Linked DNA regions of Siphonobacter curvatus. The protein of the gene in region 1 interacts with the protein of each later gene in a pairwise test. Links are inferred from orthologs where the notes say so. Each region holds a gene or a part of one and is shown in the gene's direction. Other genes may lie near its edges.

Region 1 (8,902 bases):
TCCTACCACCGTCGTATAAAAATCAAGAATAAGGGGATCGATCTCTGGACTGATCTCCAGTAACTCGTATCCCCAGACGGCCAGTACGCCCCCGGGTTTAAGTACTCGTTTTACCTCCGAGTGAAAAGTTTCAAAATTGAACCAGTGTAAAGCCTGCCCTACGGTAACCAAATTGAAGGACTCAGCAGGAAAGGTTGTCTCTTCCGCCCGGCTTACTTGGTAATGTACGCGTTGAGCGGGCTCGGCCTGAGCCAGTTGCTGTTCGCTAATGTCGGTAGCTTCGACGCGTTCAAAGTAATCGGCCAGAGCTACGGCTACCTGTCCATTGCCCGTAGCACAATCCCAGGCGGCTTCCCGACCCGGTACGTACTTCAAAATAAATTCGAATAGTTCAGTAGGATACGTAGGACGGTATTTCGCGTAAGCATCCGATTGTTTGGAAAAGAGGTCTTTCATACGGATTGGTTGGTTGGAAAAGAACGGGGTGATGGTTGGATCATCACCCCGTTCCTAAATACAATCAAAATTATTGAGCCTGAGCCACGGCAATCGCCACCATGTTAACGATCTCGCGAACCGTACTTCCTAACTGGAGGACGTGTACGGGTTTCTTCAGACCCAAGAGTACGGGACCGATGTATTCGAGTTCGCCGACCTCTTTCAATAAGTTATAAGCAATGTTCGCCGCCGAAAGGTTCGGGAAAATAAGCACGTTTGCTCCTTCTTCGGCTAAATCAGAGAAGGGATACTGTTGCTTCACCAATTCTGTATTAAAGGCCAGGTGAGCCTGCATTTCCCCTTCTACCACCCAGTCAGGATGTTTACCGCGTAGAATGGCCGTCGCCTGTCGCATTTTCTCGGCGTCTTCCCCATCGGCGGTACCGTAGTTGGAGTACGTCAATAACGCGATGCGGGGCTTAATACCCAGACTTTCCACGGAAATAGCCGTTAGTTCAGCAATCTCTACCAGTTCAGTTACCGAAGGATTAAAGTTTACCGTGGTATCGGAAAGGAACAGGGGGCCCTTTTTAGTAAGCAGGATGTACATACCTGATACCTTTTTAATGCCTTCCTGCCGTCCAATCACCTGAAGGGCCGGGCGAACAGTATCCGGATAGTTCCGCGTCAGACCCGAAATCAAACAATCAGCCTTACCCGTTTCTACCATCATGGCTCCGAAATACGTCCGACGCAGCATGATCTGTTCGGCATCGGCGGGACTTACGCCCCGGCGTTTCCGTTTTTCGTAGTAGGCATTCGCAAATTCACGAGCCAGCGGTTGCACGTCGTCGGCTTTCGGATCGATGATCTGTACACCTTCCAGCTCCAGTCGGTCTTCTTTGATCATCTTTTCGATCCGAGCCCGGTTTCCTAACAGAATCGGTTCGCAAATGCCATCGTCGTATACCTGCTGTACGGCTTTGAGTACCGTCTGACTTTCGGCATCGGCAAATACGACTTTCTTAGGATCCTTCTTGGCTTTGTTGACAATGGCCCGCGTCAACTGGTTATCCTGACCCAGGCGTTTGGCCAATACCTGCTCGTAGGCTTCCCAGTCCTCAATGGGTTGCGTCGCCAGTCCTGATTCCATCGCGGCTTTCGCCACGGCCGGAGCTACGGTCGTCAGCAAACGAGGGTCCATGGGCTTCGGAATGATATACGTCCGGCCAAAGGTTAGATTCTTTTCGTTGTAAGCGATATTGACAATATCTGGGACGGGTTCTTTCGCCAGTTCAGCCAGAGCGTACGTAGCGGCCATTTTCATGGCTTCGTTGATACCCGTAGCCCGTACGTCGAGGGCACCCCGGAAAATGAACGGGAAACCCAGTACGTTATTTACCTGGTTGGGGTAGTCACTGCGTCCGGTGGCCATGATAATATCCGGACGAGCGGCGGTAGCGTCTTCATAGCTGATTTCCGGTGTCGGGTTCGCCATCGCGAATACGATCGGATTGTCCGCCATGCTGCGTATCATGTCCTGCGAAAGCACGTTTGCCGCACTCAGTCCGATGAATACGTCGGCACCTTTAATGGCCTCAGCCATCGTGATGTGCGTGGGAACGGCAAAATCCTTTTGCTTGCCAAACAGGTTGGTACGTTCCAGACAAATGACACCGTCCTTATCGAACATGGTGATGTTCTCTTTGCGGGCTCCCAGTTGCACGTACATCTGCGTACAGGAAATGGCCGCGGCTCCGGCTCCACTCACAATAAATTTGGCGTCCTGAATGTTCTTCCCAACGATTTCTAAAGCATTCAGCAGGGCCGCACCAGAGATGATGGCCGTACCGTGCTGATCGTCGTGCATTACCGGAATTTTCAACTCCTTCCGCAACCGATCTTCGATTTCAAAACATTCCGGAGCCTTGATGTCCTCCAGGTTCACGCCTCCGAAGGTAGGTTCGAGAATTTTTACCGTCCGAACAAACTCATCGACGTCTTTGGTATTGAGTTCAATGTCGAAAACGTCAATGTCCGCGTAGATTTTGAATAGCAGACCTTTTCCTTCCATCACGGGTTTGCCGGCTTCCGGACCAATATCGCCCAGACCCAGCACGGCCGTACCGTTGGAAATCACCGCTACCAGGTTACCCTTGGCGGTGTATTTATAAACATCTTCCGGATTTTCGGCAATGGCCAGACAGGGCTCGGCTACTCCCGGCGAATACGCCAGGGAAAGGTCGCGTTGCGTGGCCGTTTCTTTCGTCGTAACTACTTCAATTTTTCCCGGACGACCCTTAGAGTGGTAATCCAGAGCGTCCTGACGGCGAAGATTTTTTTTCTCTTCCATTACTACGTTTGTTGTTGAATGAGCGTCTTTCGATTGATTTATACAGACGCCTTAAACCGCTAAGGTACTAGATTTGTCCGCTGGGCGGTTTGAAATTTTTGCATTCTTTCTCCCCCCGTTCAATGCCTTAAAAAAGTGCATTTGGTGGTTTTAAGAATACAATTGGCCCGTAAAACACTGTACCGACACGGGCCAAAACAACCTTTGGAATTTCAGCGGAATGACTTTTCAAAAATTTGGCTGTGCGTAGTCAGGCAGGCTACCCGACTTTGACCCCGGAAATCAAAGAAGGCTTTCCCGAACCGAGAAAGCCTTTCCCATAAAAGCCATGAAAAAGTAAAAAGCATAAAAAATGTGGGACGTGCCCACATTTTGAAAATCGTATGATTAGCGTTGTTCCATGGGAACGAAATCACGCAGGGTAGCTCCCGTGTAAATCTGACGGGGACGACCGATGGGTTCTTTCATCGCCCGCATTTCTTTCCACTGAGCAATCCAGCCCGGCAGACGGCCAATGGCGAACATCACCGTAAACATATTCGTCGGAATACCGAGGGCCCGGTAGATGATTCCGGAGTAGAAATCGACGTTCGGGTACAGCTTGCGAGCTACGAAGTATTCGTCGTTCAGAGCGGCCTCTTCGAGTCCTTTGGCGATTTCCAGTACGGGATCATTAACGCCCAGTTTCGTCAGCACGTCGTCGGCTGCTTTCTTGATAATCTTAGCCCGGGGGTCGAAGTTTTTGTATACCCGGTGGCCGAAACCAAACAGACGGAAGCCCGTCGTCTTGGCATTCTTCGCCATGTCGATATATTTGCTTACATCGCCACCGTCGGCCTTGATGGCTTCCAGCATTTCGATCACTTCCTGGTTCGCACCACCGTGCAGGGGTCCCCACAGGGCACTGATGCCAGCAGAGATCGATGAGTACAGGTTAGCCTGCGAAGAACCTACCAGACGTACCGTAGATGTCGAGCAGTTTTGTTCGTGATCCGCGTGCAGAATCAGCAGCGTGTTCAGAGCAGAAGCAACTACGGGATCTACCTCGTATTTCTCAACGGGTAGCGAGAACATCATGTTCAGGAAGTTCGAGCAGTAGTCGAGATCGTTTTTGGGGTAGTTCACTGGGTGTCCCTGAGCTTTCTTATAGCTCCAGGAAGCGATGGTCGGCAACTTAGCCAGCAAACGAATGATGTGACGATCGTCTTTTCCTTTTTCGTCGTACGAATCCGGATAGAACGCACTCAGGGCACTTACCAGCGATGACAACGTAGCCATCGGGTGAGCGTTTACGGGGAAATTATCGAAAATGGCCCGTACGCCTTCGTTTACAATCGTGTGGCGACGGATGGAGTCTTCAAACTCAGCGTATTGCTCCTGGGTGGGTAACTCCCCGTAAATAAGCAAATAAGCGACCTCGAGAAAAGTCGCTTTAGCCGCTAAATCTTCAATACTGTATCCACGGTAATTCAGAATACCTTTTTCACCGTCCAGAAAAGTAATCGCACTTTTGGTTGCTCCGGTATTTTTGTACCCGGAATCCAGCGTGACGAAACCCGTTTCATCGCGGAGTTTACTAATATCTACGGCTTTTTCAGCCTCAGTTCCAACGACAATGGGAAGTTGAACCTTCTTACCTTCTACGGAGAGTTCTGCAAAATCAGACATAAAGCAAAAATTTGTTTGGCAACGGCCAGTATGAGGAGAGGCAACGTTTTGATGACAGCGAAAATACACAAAAACCCTTCACCCGGCACAAAAATAAATTTGAATGCGGGAAAAAAGCCGCCTTCATTCCCCAAAAAAACTTGCTAATTTGCTATATTGTTTTGTACAAAACCTTTATTCGTTTGACTATCAATGCCTTTAAGTCCTTATTCTTTTACCGTAACCGAACGTTTTTTGCGTTACGTACAGATCGACACCCAGTCTGATCCGCATTCCGAGACCTACCCTTCGACCGAAAAGCAAAAAGACTTGAGTCGCGTACTGGTGCAGGAATTGCAGCAGATGGGTGTTACGGAGGTCGAACTCGACGATTATGGCTATGTGTACGCGACGCTGCCCGCCACCACCGCCAAAACGGGCGTCCCCGTGATTTGCTTTTGCTCGCACGTGGATACCTCACCCGATTGTTCGGGGGCCAACGTGAAGCCCATCGTTCATACCCGCTACGACGGCTCAGATCTGGTTCTACCCGACGATCCTGCCCAGATCATCCGCATGAGCGATCATCCCGACCTGAAAGACCAGATCGGAAACGACCTCATCACGGCTTCCGGAACCACGCTGCTCGGAGCGGACAATAAGGCCGGTGTGGCTGAAATCATGGATGCGGTGCATTACCTGATTTCCCATCCCGAACTCGAACACGGAACGATAAAAATCCTTTTTACGCCCGACGAAGAAATCGGTCGGGGTACGGCCAAGGTGGACCTGGAAAAACTGGGTGCGGATTTCGGCTATACCATCGACGGCGAAACACTGGGCTCGCTGGAAGACGAAACCTTCTCGGCCGACGCCGTGCATATTCGCATTCAGGGTGTAAGTCAGCACCCCGGCTTTGCCAAAGGACGTATGGAAAGTGCCATTAAAATCGCTTCGGAGCTGGTAGCCCGCTTACCCAAGGATCACCTCTCTCCGGAAACGACCGAAGACAAAGAGGGTTTCGTACACCCAACTTATCTGCACGGTACCGTGGAGGAAGCCGAAGTAGAACTCATCATCCGGGACTTCGCCGAAGCGGGTCTACACGAAAAGGAAGCCTTTCTGAAACAACTGACCGAGGAAGTACTGGCTCAGTACCCGAATTCAGCGGCAGATTTCAAGGTGATTGAACAGTACCGCAATATGAAAGAGGTACTCGATCAATACCCGCAGGTAGCTCAATACGCGGTAGAAGCCATTGAACGCAGCGGTATTGCGGCCCGCCAAATGAGCATCCGAGGGGGTACGGACGGCTCGCGGCTTTCCTTTATGGGACTGCCCTGCCCCAACCTTTTCGCGGGCGAACACGCGTTCCACTCCCGCCACGAATGGGTATCCCGGCAGGATATGGAGAAAGCCGTGGAAGTCATCGTTAACCTCGCTCAGATCTGGGCGGAAAAAGCCTAAGCACCCAGTCCCCTTCTCCCGAAACCAGAGAGGGGGACTACTTAAAAATCAATCCCGATTCTTTATTGCTTGCATCCTTTTTTTGAATTCGGTAGTCTTGTATTCCCAATCCCCTTTTCTAGTAATGAAACAAGTTTCCCTTTTCTTCCCCCTGTTGCTGCTGTTAGCGGCCTGTGAATCGAAAAAACCGGAGCAACAATCGGTCGCTGGAGCTGATACCCTTGCGTACACCATTAAGGGCGATTCCGTTCGCAGTCAGCTTTGTGTACGCCCCGACTCGCTCTGTGCTCGTGCTCAGTTCACCTACCCGGTTTTTGAAGGCAATCAGGTCCTGACGGATTCGCTTCTCCGACACTCGGTAGCGGCCTCGGGCTACCTCGACAATCCCGATGCTACGGCCGCTCAGGCGAAGGCTTCCCCTACGCAGGTCGTTCAGGATTTCGTCAAAGATTTCGATACGTTCATTGCCGATCAGCGGAAACGCTTCCCCAATGAGCCCGTCATGGGCAGTGCCTGGGAAACGGACATCCGGACGCAGGTTCTCCACCAAACGCCCCAGTGTATCGCTGCGGCTACGCTTACCTACAACTACTCGGGCGGTGCTCATCCCAACACAAATCTGGTTTACGTAAACCTGACACCTAAAGGACATCAACTGACATTGAACGAACTATTTAAGCCCGGTTATGAGAAGACCTTAGCGGCCACGGCGGAGAAATTATTCCGTACGCAGGAAGGCCTGAAAGCAGGTGATCCGTACGGTGAAAAATACTTTTTTGAAAACAATGCTTTTGCCCTGAACGATAATTTCAGCATTCGTCCGGAAGGCCTATTGTTTCGCTACAACCCGTACGAAATTAAAGCCTACGCCGAAGGGCCCACGGAGCTGTTGATTCCGTATGCCGAATTGACATCCATTATCAATACTGACGGTGTTTTAAAGTCGTTCGTTAAGTAAGCACTAGGTCTATAGAATCGGATCGATCAGGGTATTCCCACCGGGATAAAAGCCTTAATCGATCCGATTCTTTTTTTCTTCCACCCACTGCCGGGCCTGTAGTAACTGTTCTTCGAAAGAGTCCGTTAGCCAATGAATGCGTAAGTTATCGCGTTCCATTTTGCGGAAGAAGGTCATTTGTCGTTTAGCGTATTGGTGAATCGCTACATTGAGTCGTTCAACCATGGTTTCGTAGTCCCATACGCCGGACAAGTATTCCGTAATGAATTTATATTCCAGACCGTAGTAGATTAACTGGTCTGCCGCAATTCCCTGATCCAGTAAGCCCTGTACTTCTTCAATCATACCGTTTTGCAAACGCTCGTGTAAGCGTTTGGTAATTCGCTCTCTCCGAATTTCAACCGGCGGGTTTAAACCCAGTACCAGCGGATTTAACGCGGGTTTTTCTTCGGAAATAGCGAAGGGAAATTGCTGCAGGTACGTCGCAATTTCAATGGCTCGCAGGGTACGTTTACGCGTCGACAAATCAGCTACGGCGTGATACGGCGAATCAAGCTGCTGAAAGTGTTCACGCAGGGCTTCATCGCTTTTCGTACTTAACTGCTCTCGTAATTCCGGATCATTAGGAATGGCGGTAAACGCGTGATTTTTCAGTATCGCTTCCAGATACAACCCCGTACCTCCGCATAAGATGGGTCGTTTATTCCGGCGCTGTATTTCTTCATATACTACTTTAAAATCCTTCTGAAATTCGTACAGATTATACGCCTTACCGGCCTCAATAATATCAATGAGATGATAGGGTATCGTACCATACTCAGACAGGTCTTTTCCCGTTCCAATGTCCATAGTTCGGTATACCTGCCTTGAATCAACGCTGATAATTTCTCCTTCAAATTCCGTGGCTAAGGCTACGGCCAATCTGGTTTTACCAGAGGCCGTAGGGCCCAGTACTACGATTGGTGTCTGCATACAAACTATTCTATGCGTCGAAACGACGGCTACAGTTTTTTGATGTATTTGTAATTTCCAGTATTAAAAATCGACCGCCAGTGACTGGGTTTTTCGCCTTTAACTCGGTGCGGATAGTAGCGTATCAACGCGTCAGGATCGAGCCAGAGTTCTTGCGGCGGCGTGGTACTGACGCGTTCAAACCCCAGTCGTTCGTAGCTTTTTCCCGTCGACCAGTCACGGTCCGCGTAAGTCATCAGATCCTGCATGGGATGTTCCCCTAAAAAGGCTTTAAGTAGTTTATCCAGCCCCCCCACTACCGTATGATTTCGCACATTGGCAAAGCGAATTAACTCGCCCGAATAATAGTCATTACCCCGACTTGGCATGGGCCGTACGGGACCAAATCCGGCTACGGCTACACAATCGTTAACAATCGTAGGATCGTTTAAAAACGGTTCGTTCTGATGCATTTCCTTCAAAAATAAGCCGTATCGAAACGCACATTTCACTGGAATTTGCAGATGATTCTGGGATAGAAATTCCTGAAAAAAAGCGGGTGTTATGGGCTGAATAAGCGTCAGTCGGGCGGGTATGCGTTGCGAAATACCGACTAAAGATTTCAGGCGACTTTCAACCAGGGTTTGTTGCGTCACCCATACGTCTTCCCAGAGCTGAACCAATTGCCAGCCGCGGGTTTCGTACCGTTCAGAATCTTGTAAAAGTACAATTGGATCTGCTTCTTTCCGTAAGGCTACGGCTAGTCGGCGGGTTTGATTTTCATAGATCACCTCATCAACTTTCTGCCAATTCTCCTGAGGCGTTTCCTCTTGCAGAAAGTTTTGAAAGCTTTCTAAAAACCTACGATTCATGGTCACGCTGCTTCGCTTTAATGGATACACAAAAGGGCAGAGCCTGGCTCTACCCTTTCGTTATCTGGATGATCAGACCGATCAGCGGCCCACCAGAATTTTATTCGTTACTTCTTGGTCGATGGTAATGTAACCGGGATAGTTCACCTGCTTGTTACCCAGCGACAGCGTAGGTTTGATCCGGATGGTCAGCTTACTAGGCTGGCTTGACTTATT
Region 2 (8,922 bases), 1.3 Mb from region 1 along the record:
TAAAGCTGACCAATGCATCGGTGGGAGCTACTGCTTATGAGTGGTATCTGGATGGAAGTCCGGTATCAACGGGCCAACACCCGGAAGTGTCCATTCCTTCGGGCGTTCATCAGTTGACGCTGAAAGCCTCGTATCTTAGTGTTTGTTCGGACTCAACTACTGAGGCTACCGCCGTACCAATGGATTCATGCTGGGTAGGTCTACCCGAAGCATTTACACCCGATGGCGTCGGTCCGAGTACCGGTGAACGGATAACCGTATTTGGGAATAAGCTAGAAAAGGTAAAGCTGTTCCGTATACTGAATCGTTGGGGAAATACGGTTTTTGAAAACAAGGACTTCACGCCCAACGATCGAGAGCTGGGCTGGAATGGAAAAGATTCGCGGGGCAACCCTATGCCTGCTGACCTCTATCAGTACGAATTAATCTATTCGTACGGCAATCGGGAAGACGAACCGAACCGTAAGGTGGGCACGTTTTATCTGTTGCGAAACAAGTAGGACCTATACCGGAAAGTACTAAATAGCTCGCCCCGATTCATAACCTTCTGGAATGATCGGGGCGTTACTGGTGGTGCCTGTGTGACGCAGGCCTTACGAATCTGCCCGCACAATCAGGGCCACGGCGTGAGCCGCAATTCCTTCTTTTTTTCCCACAAAACCCAGATGTTCAGAAGTAGTGGCTTTGATGGAGAGTTCCTCTTCATCGACCTGCATTACTTCAGCCAGTACCGCTTTCATGGCTGGAATGTGGGGATTGAGTTTAGGTTCCTGTAAAACTACGGTTACATCTACATTCCCTACTTCATACCCTTTTTCCCGAATCATTTCCAAAACGCGAGCCAGTAGAAGCTTGGAATCGACGCCTTTCCATTGCGGGTCTTTATCCGAGAAATGGTAGCCAATGTTTCGCAGATTGGCCGCCCCGAGTAGGGCATCACAGATGACGTGGCAAATAATATCCGCGTCAGAGTGCCCTTTGGCCCCGTGTGTATGCGGAATCTGAATGCCGCCGAGCCAGAAAGGGCGGTTTTCTTCTAATTGGTGAACGTCGTAGCCGTGTCCGACGCGAAAAGGAATCTTCATGCAATAGATGAGCTTTAGCCGGACAAAACTATGGATTTTTACGGGATCAGCCGGATTTAGGGCGTCAGCCGGTATTTGAGCGAAACCAGTAAGTACGGCAAAAAGCTGTAGTTCCGCATGTTATGTTCAATTTGGGGAATCTGATCGGGCAGGGTAGTGGCGTCGAGCAGGCCAGTGGTACTAAAATCAATTTTGGGACTTCCCAGGTAATAACACCCTAGTTCGAACCCAGCACCAAACCGATTTTTAGGAACGGCTCGGCCCACGCCCAACCCCAAATGCGGCGTTACCTGCCACCAGCGAAGTTTGAGTTGTACTTCACCAAAGTCTTCCGGCTTAATCTCAAAGTCATCAATCTTCAAACCCGTATCGGAGCTTCCCAGTACGGCGTAGCTTGGGCTAACCTGATAACCCAATCCACCGGTCAGACGAAAAGAACTTCTTGAAAAGGGAAACCAGTCCGCATGAGCTTGCAATAGATTCATGCGAACGAGCGGTGAAAGATGAATCTTAGAGTCATCGTTCACATCCACATCGAAAGGCTTTTTGTATCCGATGTGCGTAAATCCCAGCCGGAACTGCCAGGAGGACTGTTCACGAGGGCTGTAACCCAGCTCAGCTCCATAACCGAGCGTTCCGCCGAGTATACCCACGGAAAATTTTCGGGAAGGCGGATCGATACCGGGTTGAGCAAAAGCTGATGTACCAAGTGTACCCAGCAAGAGTACTAAAAGGCGGGTGTTCATAAACGTGGCGGCGTTTAAGGGTTCAACGGGTGTACGAAAGTAGTAACGTTGGTCAATACTAGCCGAAAAATTTCCGGCTAGTATTGATTTTTAACCCCACAAAAACGCGTTCCAGCGTTCAGATGACCCGTTTGAGTACCAAACTAGTCACCATTAATTGTCCTTTTCTACGGATGGCCATGAGAATTTCCTTGCCTTCCCCACGTTGTAGAATCTTGTATAAATCAGAGATGGAAAGATCGCGGCAAATTTCTCCGTTGACGCTGATCAACTCATCGCCAGCTTCGAGTCCGGCAAGCTCAGCGGGTGAGTTTCGTTCAATACGTTCAATCAGGTATTCGTCGTAATCAACGCCCTTGGCTACAATGTCCATGCCGCTCATGTTGTGTTCAAACGCTTCCCGCAGGCGGCGGCGGATGGGCTTCAGTACGACATATCGCTGCTGGTAATTGAAGGTTACTCGGAATCGCCGTAATAATTCGCAACCGATATTACCCTGTCGTTCGAGATGCCGTCCCAGTTTCATGCCGTAGGCCAGACTATCGGGAAAGGAGGCAATCAGATTGGTGAGTTCGAGTTTGTTGCCAATCCGGATTTTTTCCACGCGGCCCAGACTACCATTGATTACCCCGCTCAATCCACGGCCTAGCTGCGTGCGGATGACTTTATTGGGCAGGGGAATCTGATTACGCGAGTTTACATCCAGCGAAAGTGCGTGACCCGCTCCGGTATCAATAACCACCTTAAGCGGTACCGTACGAGCTTTATCTACCAGAGCTACTGCGTTCAGGTAAGGCTTAGCATCTTCGATGGTAATCGCGAATTGATCGCCTTTTCGGCGTTTATAGCGATAGTGACTGGGTTCCTCCAAAAGAAGTTCTTTGTGGGAAAAATCAATGGTTACGACAAAGTGATTGAACAACTCATAACCGAAAATCCCGTGAATGGGCATGCCCACGTACTCCGATATTTGCAGAATATCCTGATCAAGCACCACAATATTCTGATTACCACCTCGCATGTGGCCCATCTGAATGGCGTTGCCGACCATAACCGTTGCCGACAGATGGCCGCCTTCACCCGCCCCGGCAATCTGTACTTTCCGAACGGGTTTCATGCCTCGAACAATGGGAACTTTAGGGTCCGTAATGAGTATAGTCGATACCCCTGAATCAAGAATAAAACGAAGCGTATCCGAATTGTTAATTCTGACGGGTACAATGATCAGATTCGCTTGTAATTCGAACGGAATACGGGTGGTCTTATGACGACCTTGAAGATACAGGCCAAAACGTTCCTGAGCCCAGGTAGTGGGAGTCAGGCCGAAAACCAGCCCGAACAGGAGTACGAGTGGTAAAGCGTGTTTCATGACTGTCGTGTTTTGGAAAAACTGACTTTAATGTACAAGCTTTCTGACTCATAATCAATACGCTACGCGACGATTTTAGCTTCACTTCGGCACTTTCGGGGATTTTCGCTACTTTCGTCGCCGGAATAAAAAACCAAAATGCCCTTTCTTAGGCAGCAAAGGCATTATTTGATTAATTAAAAGTAATCTTCTGATTTTTATATTTTTTTCGCACATGAGAAAAAAAATTGTTGCAGGTAACTGGAAAATGAATAAAACCGCCGAAGAAGCAGTAGCGCTGACTTCGGAAATTGTACACATGATTGCTGACGAAGTAACCAGCGACGTAGAAGTTGTACTCTGCGTTCCTTCGCTGTATCTGTCTACACTGCAGCAGTACGCAACCGGTCGGGTTTCGATAGGTGCTCAAAACATTCACCAAAAAGCTTCTGGAGCGTACACGGGCGAAATCTCGGCTCCAATGGTGAAATCGCTGAACATTCCTTACGTTATTCTCGGACACAGTGAGCGGCGTCAGTACTTTGGCGAAACCGACGAAATTCTGGCTGAAAAAGTAAACATCGCCCTGGAAAACGGACTGAAACCCATTTTCTGCTGCGGCGAATCGCTCGAACAACGTCAGAATGAAGATTACATCGCTCTGGTACAGGCTCAGTTGACGAATGCCCTGTTCCATCTTTCCGCTGAACAATTCGGCCAGCTCGTGATCGCGTACGAACCCATCTGGGCCATCGGTACGGGTCTGACGGCTTCGGCTCAACAGGCTCAGGATATGCACGCTGCTTTGCGGAGTCACATTGCCAGCAAATACGGAGCAGAAGTAGCTGACAACACTACCATTCAGTACGGCGGAAGCGTTAGTGCGGCCAATGCAGCCGAGCTTTTTTCCAGCCCGGACGTAGATGGTGGTCTGGTAGGCGGAGCTTCGCTGAAGTCACGGGACTTCGTAAACATCGTGAAAGCGATCTAATCGGCCGCTCGGAAGCAGCACAAGCTTTCGTACGTACGATTTGAAATATCTCTTGGAATGAGTGATTCTCCCACCGTGCGATGATCACTCATTCTTTTTTGTCGTAGGTAAACCATTTTAACGGGAGGTTCGTACTTTTTAAAAATCCAATTTTCTCAATCAAGCTTCCTACGTTTTTATTTTCTATTTTTGCCGCGATCGTACTTTCTTTCTACCGCTAAATAGGCTCTGAGTGCAATATTTTACCCTATTTTTTCGTGAAAAGAAGTACACAGCCTTAGCCATGATACAGCTACTATGATGAGATATTTCATAAAGCGACTTTTTTTCGTACAATTTATTGCTCTGATCGGATTCAGTTTGACGGTAGTCGCTCAATCAGCTTTACCCGCCCAGTCAAATCTGCGAATCATCTTTCCCGACCAATCCAACTGGAATGTACTGGAAGAAGGAAAGCCTTTTTCCTTTAAACTTCAGACGCGTCCCAGCCATCAGGATAGTACGGCCATTCGATTTAGTATTGTCGAAGGTCGGCAGGACGGTATGCAACTGGATTCAATCGGGAATTTCCAGTGGACGCCCAGCTACGATCTCGTAGACCGGATTCAGGGGAGCAAAACATTTACCGTACTTTTTGCCGCCAGTACGGATAAGGGCGATCAGGTACGTCGGAGTGCTGAGTTTCGGGTACTACACGTGAACCGGCCGCCCATCATTGGTGACCTGAAACCTTTTTACGTACAGTTTAACGTACAGAATATCTATCAGATTGATCCAAATGAAGTACGCGATCCGGATCAGGACCCAATCGTGTTCATTCCCATTACGGATCAATTGCCCGAAGGAGCAAAGTTATCGGCTCAAGGAGAATTTACCTGGAAGCCTTCGCAGACGCAGTTTAACAAACTCAAGACTTCACCGCTATACGTTGAGTTTTTTGTGGAGGACCAACCCACAAAAGCACGTACGAAAGGACGTCTAAAGATCGACGTTACGCAATTGGATTTGCCCCCGGTGGTTTCCGTCGTTCCCAACGTAAATACAATCAAACTGCGGGAGAATACGACCTTGAACCTGGCCTTGTACCTGACGGACCCTAACGGCGATCAGGATATTCAGGAATTCTCGTTCCTATCCGATAACCGTTCGATTCCGAAGGAGGCTCTCAAGAAAAATACTAACACGCAGTACGAGTTTATCTGGAAGCCGGATTATGATTTCGTCAAGGACCCGCTGGATACACTAGGCTTTAATCTGACCTTCTTCGTAATGGACAAAAGCCAGAAGCGGGACGAAAAGCGGATTCACGTAACGGTGGAAAACGCCGTCAACGAGCGTGAAAAGGACCTACAACTCTACATCCAGTACCGAACTTCATTGATTCGGGCCTGGGAGTTGATTGCTCAATTGAGCGAAAAGCAGGATGAACTCAGTAAGCTATATAGAAGAGCAAAGACCGGTAAGAAAAATCGCTCGGTGATGAATGCTGGTATTGGGGCAGGAACGGCAGTAGTACCATTGACCATTAATGGAGATGGTGGTGGAGCCGTTAATGCTCGGCGAATCATTCCAACCGTAGGTGGTACGGCGACCGCAACGGTAGGTACGCTGGAAGCGACGGAAGTGATTGGTCGCTCCATTAGTCCGCTGGTGGATCAGCTCAATAAGATCATCGTCAAGAAAAATGAATTACAGACCAAGGGAGACATTTTTGCCCGGAAGTACAACCTCAAATCTGCTCGTAGAGGGCAGAGTGGACAGACTTTCGCCAAAGATCTCGATGACTTCGAAGCTTCCATGAAAGTAAACGACCTGTTAGCCCTGGAACTGGATGCCGGTTGGCAGGATCGCAATAAGCCCAAAAGCCAGGAACAGCAGGACAAGAGTCTGCAACGAACCTTCCGGGATTTCGTACCCTTTGAAGAGTAATCATTCCAAGAGGCCTAAAAAAGCGGAAAAGATACCTTTTCCGCTTTTTTAGGCTATATTCAATTCCTAACTGAATTTATCTCCGATTCATGATCGAAACGTCCCGTCTTCGTCTACTAGCTTGTGATCTAACGCTTTGGGAAGCCGTATTGGCTGGTAATAATGTACTTAGCCAAGTGATTGGAGCCAATGTACCGCGTCGCTGGACTGAGAATATGGATGCTTTTCCGGAATTCTATCAGCAGGTCAAGAAAGATCCTTCGCTTGAAAAATGGGGAGCACATTTGATCATTTATCGTCCGGAGAACCTGCTGATTGGCAGTTGCGGGTACAAGGGGCAACCCAGCGATCAGGGCGAAGTAGAAATCGGGTATGAAATTAAAATTAGTCATCGGGACCGTGGATTAGCTACCGAAGCCGCCAATGCCCTGGTCGATTACGCCTTTACCTTTCCGGAAGTACGTACCATTGTCGCTCATACGGTTGATGAAGAAAACCCGTCGACCAAAGTCTTAAGCAAAGTAGGTTTCCAGAAGAAAACCCAGGTACTCCACCCCGAAGAGGGCTTGCTTTGGCGGTGGGAACTGACTCGCTAGTATTCCATCGCACGTGCCATTCCCAATACGGGCGAAAGCTTTCGAAAAGGAGATTTCTTTAGAGATTTCGGATTCTGCTTTCCAGATCATCTTCCGGTTTCAGATTGAGTCGTTTACGGAGGCGATACCGGGCGGTATTGACACTTTGAGGCGAAATACCCAGAATATCCGCAATTTCCTTCGTACTGAGATTCATTTTCAGCAAAGCCATCAGCCGCAAGTCGTTGGAACTAAGTGAGGGAAATTCCCCGGTAATCCGCTCAAAAAACTGAGGGTGTACATTTTCAAACACATCCTTGAAGTAGCTCCACTTGTCCTCGCCGTGTAGATACGTGGTAATCTGGGCGGGAATCCGGCGTATATCCGGTAAACTTTCCTGCTGAATCTGTTGCCTGATTTCTTCCAAAAAACGGCTGTACTTCACTTCCTGGAGCGTATAACTGGTCAGCTCGCGACTCCGTTGCTCCAATTCCTCCTCCCGTTGCTGCTTTTCCTGTTCCAGTAGCTGGGCGTACGTACCCAGCTGTTGGTTCTGCTGCTGAATCACATTCAGGTTCAGAAACATCTGTACTTCCGTGTTATAGAAGTAAGTGGAAGCAATGAAAAGCATGACGGTCACTCCCGTGCACTCAAAGAGCCGAATGGTCTTTTCATCGGTATTGGCTACTGGGGTGATATAAATCAAAAGCAGCATGGAAAGGAGGCCCACCAGCGAAATGGTTAGCCGGGGGCGCCAGTCGGTCAAAAAGATAATCTGTGCCGCAATCAAGGAAACGAAATAAAATACGATGGACTGCCGGGCCTTGTACACCAAGAGCGAACGAATAAATAGGTACAAACAGGTCAGCGTGATGTTGGCGTAGTAGGCGATTCGGGCTTTGGGAGAAAGCTGTAGTGTTCCCCGGGGCCAGAGAGTTAATGTATACACTGCTGTAAGCAAACAAAGTCCCAAAAGGACTTGCGTATACATTAAGTAGCCACCAATCCCATCATCAAAGGATTGACCTCTTCGGTACGCGACCCAATCCAAAATAATTAGTTCCAGAAAATAGGCTACTGTAGCCCAAGCTAATAAATAGATTCGACTACGAATTAATTGAATACGATGCTGACTAAAAGCTTCTATGTATTCATAGGGAACGCGTGTAAAAAGACGAGTAATAGACCAGGACATTTAGGCGGAATTAATGCAGGACAAAAATGTATTTAAAAACACTATTTTACAATTTGTCTATTGAGAGTCTATGTGTAAAAATAACTTCCTAAGCTCAGAAAGCCCACTTTTGCGGTATGAAATGAGAGAAAAATAATATAATATCTATACGTTAAAACAAACCTTGTATGGCTTTGAATATAAAATTTAACAATAATTTATTATGAAGATAAGGCCGGTAATAAAGATTAATTTAAGTCTGAAATTTATCAAAAGATAAGTTATTAAAAGAATTTAAGTAAGCGTTAACTTGATGTGTAATTCCAAATTCTCCCCAAACTTTTCACCTATTGTCCTTGCTAGTTATGAACCCTGTAAACACCGCTTGTCCCTATTGTAAATCTATCGCAACGCAAAGACGGCGAAGACCCCTTGTTGTAAAGTACTTATTGTTTTTTCTTCCCCTGCGGTGGTATCTATGTGAAGGGTGTCGTCGAACATTTTTCAAGATTCACTAAGAAAACCAGTTCCAAAAAGGAAAGCCCGGCTTGCAAGAGCCGGGTTTTCCTTTTTGTTGAATCAAAACAAGATTCCCCATCCGAAGGTGTCGTTCATGAATTTTCGCCTTCTGCTACCCCAGCACGGTTCGGATAGTTGTTTCTCTGAACACTTGTTATTTGTTTTGAGAAACGAACCAGTATAATAGCAAGCAGACGTGGTTAGAATTTACTACAAGGAAGGAAAGCAAATCCGGCGTGAAAACGATGTAAAGGAACTGGGCCATTTAAAAAATGTAATCTGGATCGATTTGCAGTCGGCTAGTCAGGAGGAAGAGGAATGGGTAGAAAATAAATACACGGTTAGTTTTCAGACACCCCAGGAAATCGTAGAAATTGAAAGTTCTGCCCGATTCTTCGAGCAGAACGATGCATTGAATGCCAACTCTAACTTCCTGAGTATTGATACCGAAGGATTCCGTACGTATCCGGTTTCAATGATTCTGCGGAATGGCACCTTGTTTACGTACCGACGGGGCGACTCGAAAACCTTCGCCGATACGGTGAAGCGAATGAA

The links.
Region 2: the proteins of pepT (region 1) and tpiA interact in binary tests that used the Escherichia coli proteins (3 or more experiments, as listed by UniProt). The link is inferred for Siphonobacter curvatus from one-to-one orthologs.

What each region holds. Positions count from the first base shown.
Region 1 is NZ_PTRA01000001.1:2,201,522-2,210,423, reverse strand. Bases 3,898-6,778 are described here. They hold pepT (peptidase T), read left to right. Parts: upstream 3,898-4,651; coding sequence 4,652-5,905; downstream 5,906-6,778. Other genes in these bases: C5O19_RS09090 (DUF3298 and DUF4163 domain-containing protein), read left to right, coding at 6,030-6,778; C5O19_RS09100 (citrate synthase), read right to left, coding at 3,898-4,459. Outside these bases: C5O19_RS09110 (class I SAM-dependent methyltransferase), read right to left, coding at 1-456; C5O19_RS09105 (NADP-dependent malic enzyme), read right to left, coding at 527-2,791; more of C5O19_RS09100, read right to left, coding at 3,179-3,897; more of C5O19_RS09090, read left to right, coding at 6,779-6,863; tRNA (adenosine(37)-N6)-dimethylallyltransferase MiaA, read right to left, coding at 6,918-7,835; C5O19_RS09080 (hypothetical protein), read right to left, coding at 7,865-8,686; C5O19_RS09075 (LEA type 2 family protein), read right to left, coding at 8,768-8,902. UniProt on the Escherichia coli protein: Cleaves the N-terminal amino acid of tripeptides.
Region 2 is NZ_PTRA01000001.1:3,505,683-3,514,604, reverse strand. What follows is about bases 2,392-5,292. They hold tpiA (triose-phosphate isomerase), read left to right. Parts: upstream 2,392-3,414; coding sequence 3,415-4,170; downstream 4,171-5,292. Other genes in these bases: C5O19_RS14530 (hypothetical protein), read left to right, coding at 4,468-5,292; C5O19_RS14540 (aspartyl protease family protein), read right to left, coding at 2,392-3,200. In the rest of the region: C5O19_RS14555 (PKD domain-containing protein), read left to right, coding at 1-500; ispF (2-C-methyl-D-erythritol 2,4-cyclodiphosphate synthase), read right to left, coding at 594-1,079; C5O19_RS14545 (hypothetical protein), read right to left, coding at 1,142-1,831; more of C5O19_RS14540, read right to left, coding at 1,950-2,391; more of C5O19_RS14530, read left to right, coding at 5,293-6,099; C5O19_RS14525 (GNAT family N-acetyltransferase), read left to right, coding at 6,189-6,695; C5O19_RS14520 (helix-turn-helix transcriptional regulator), read right to left, coding at 6,754-7,623; magnesium/cobalt transporter CorA, read left to right, coding at 8,564-8,922. UniProt on the Escherichia coli protein: Involved in the gluconeogenesis. Catalyzes stereospecifically the conversion of dihydroxyacetone phosphate (DHAP) to D-glyceraldehyde-3-phosphate (G3P).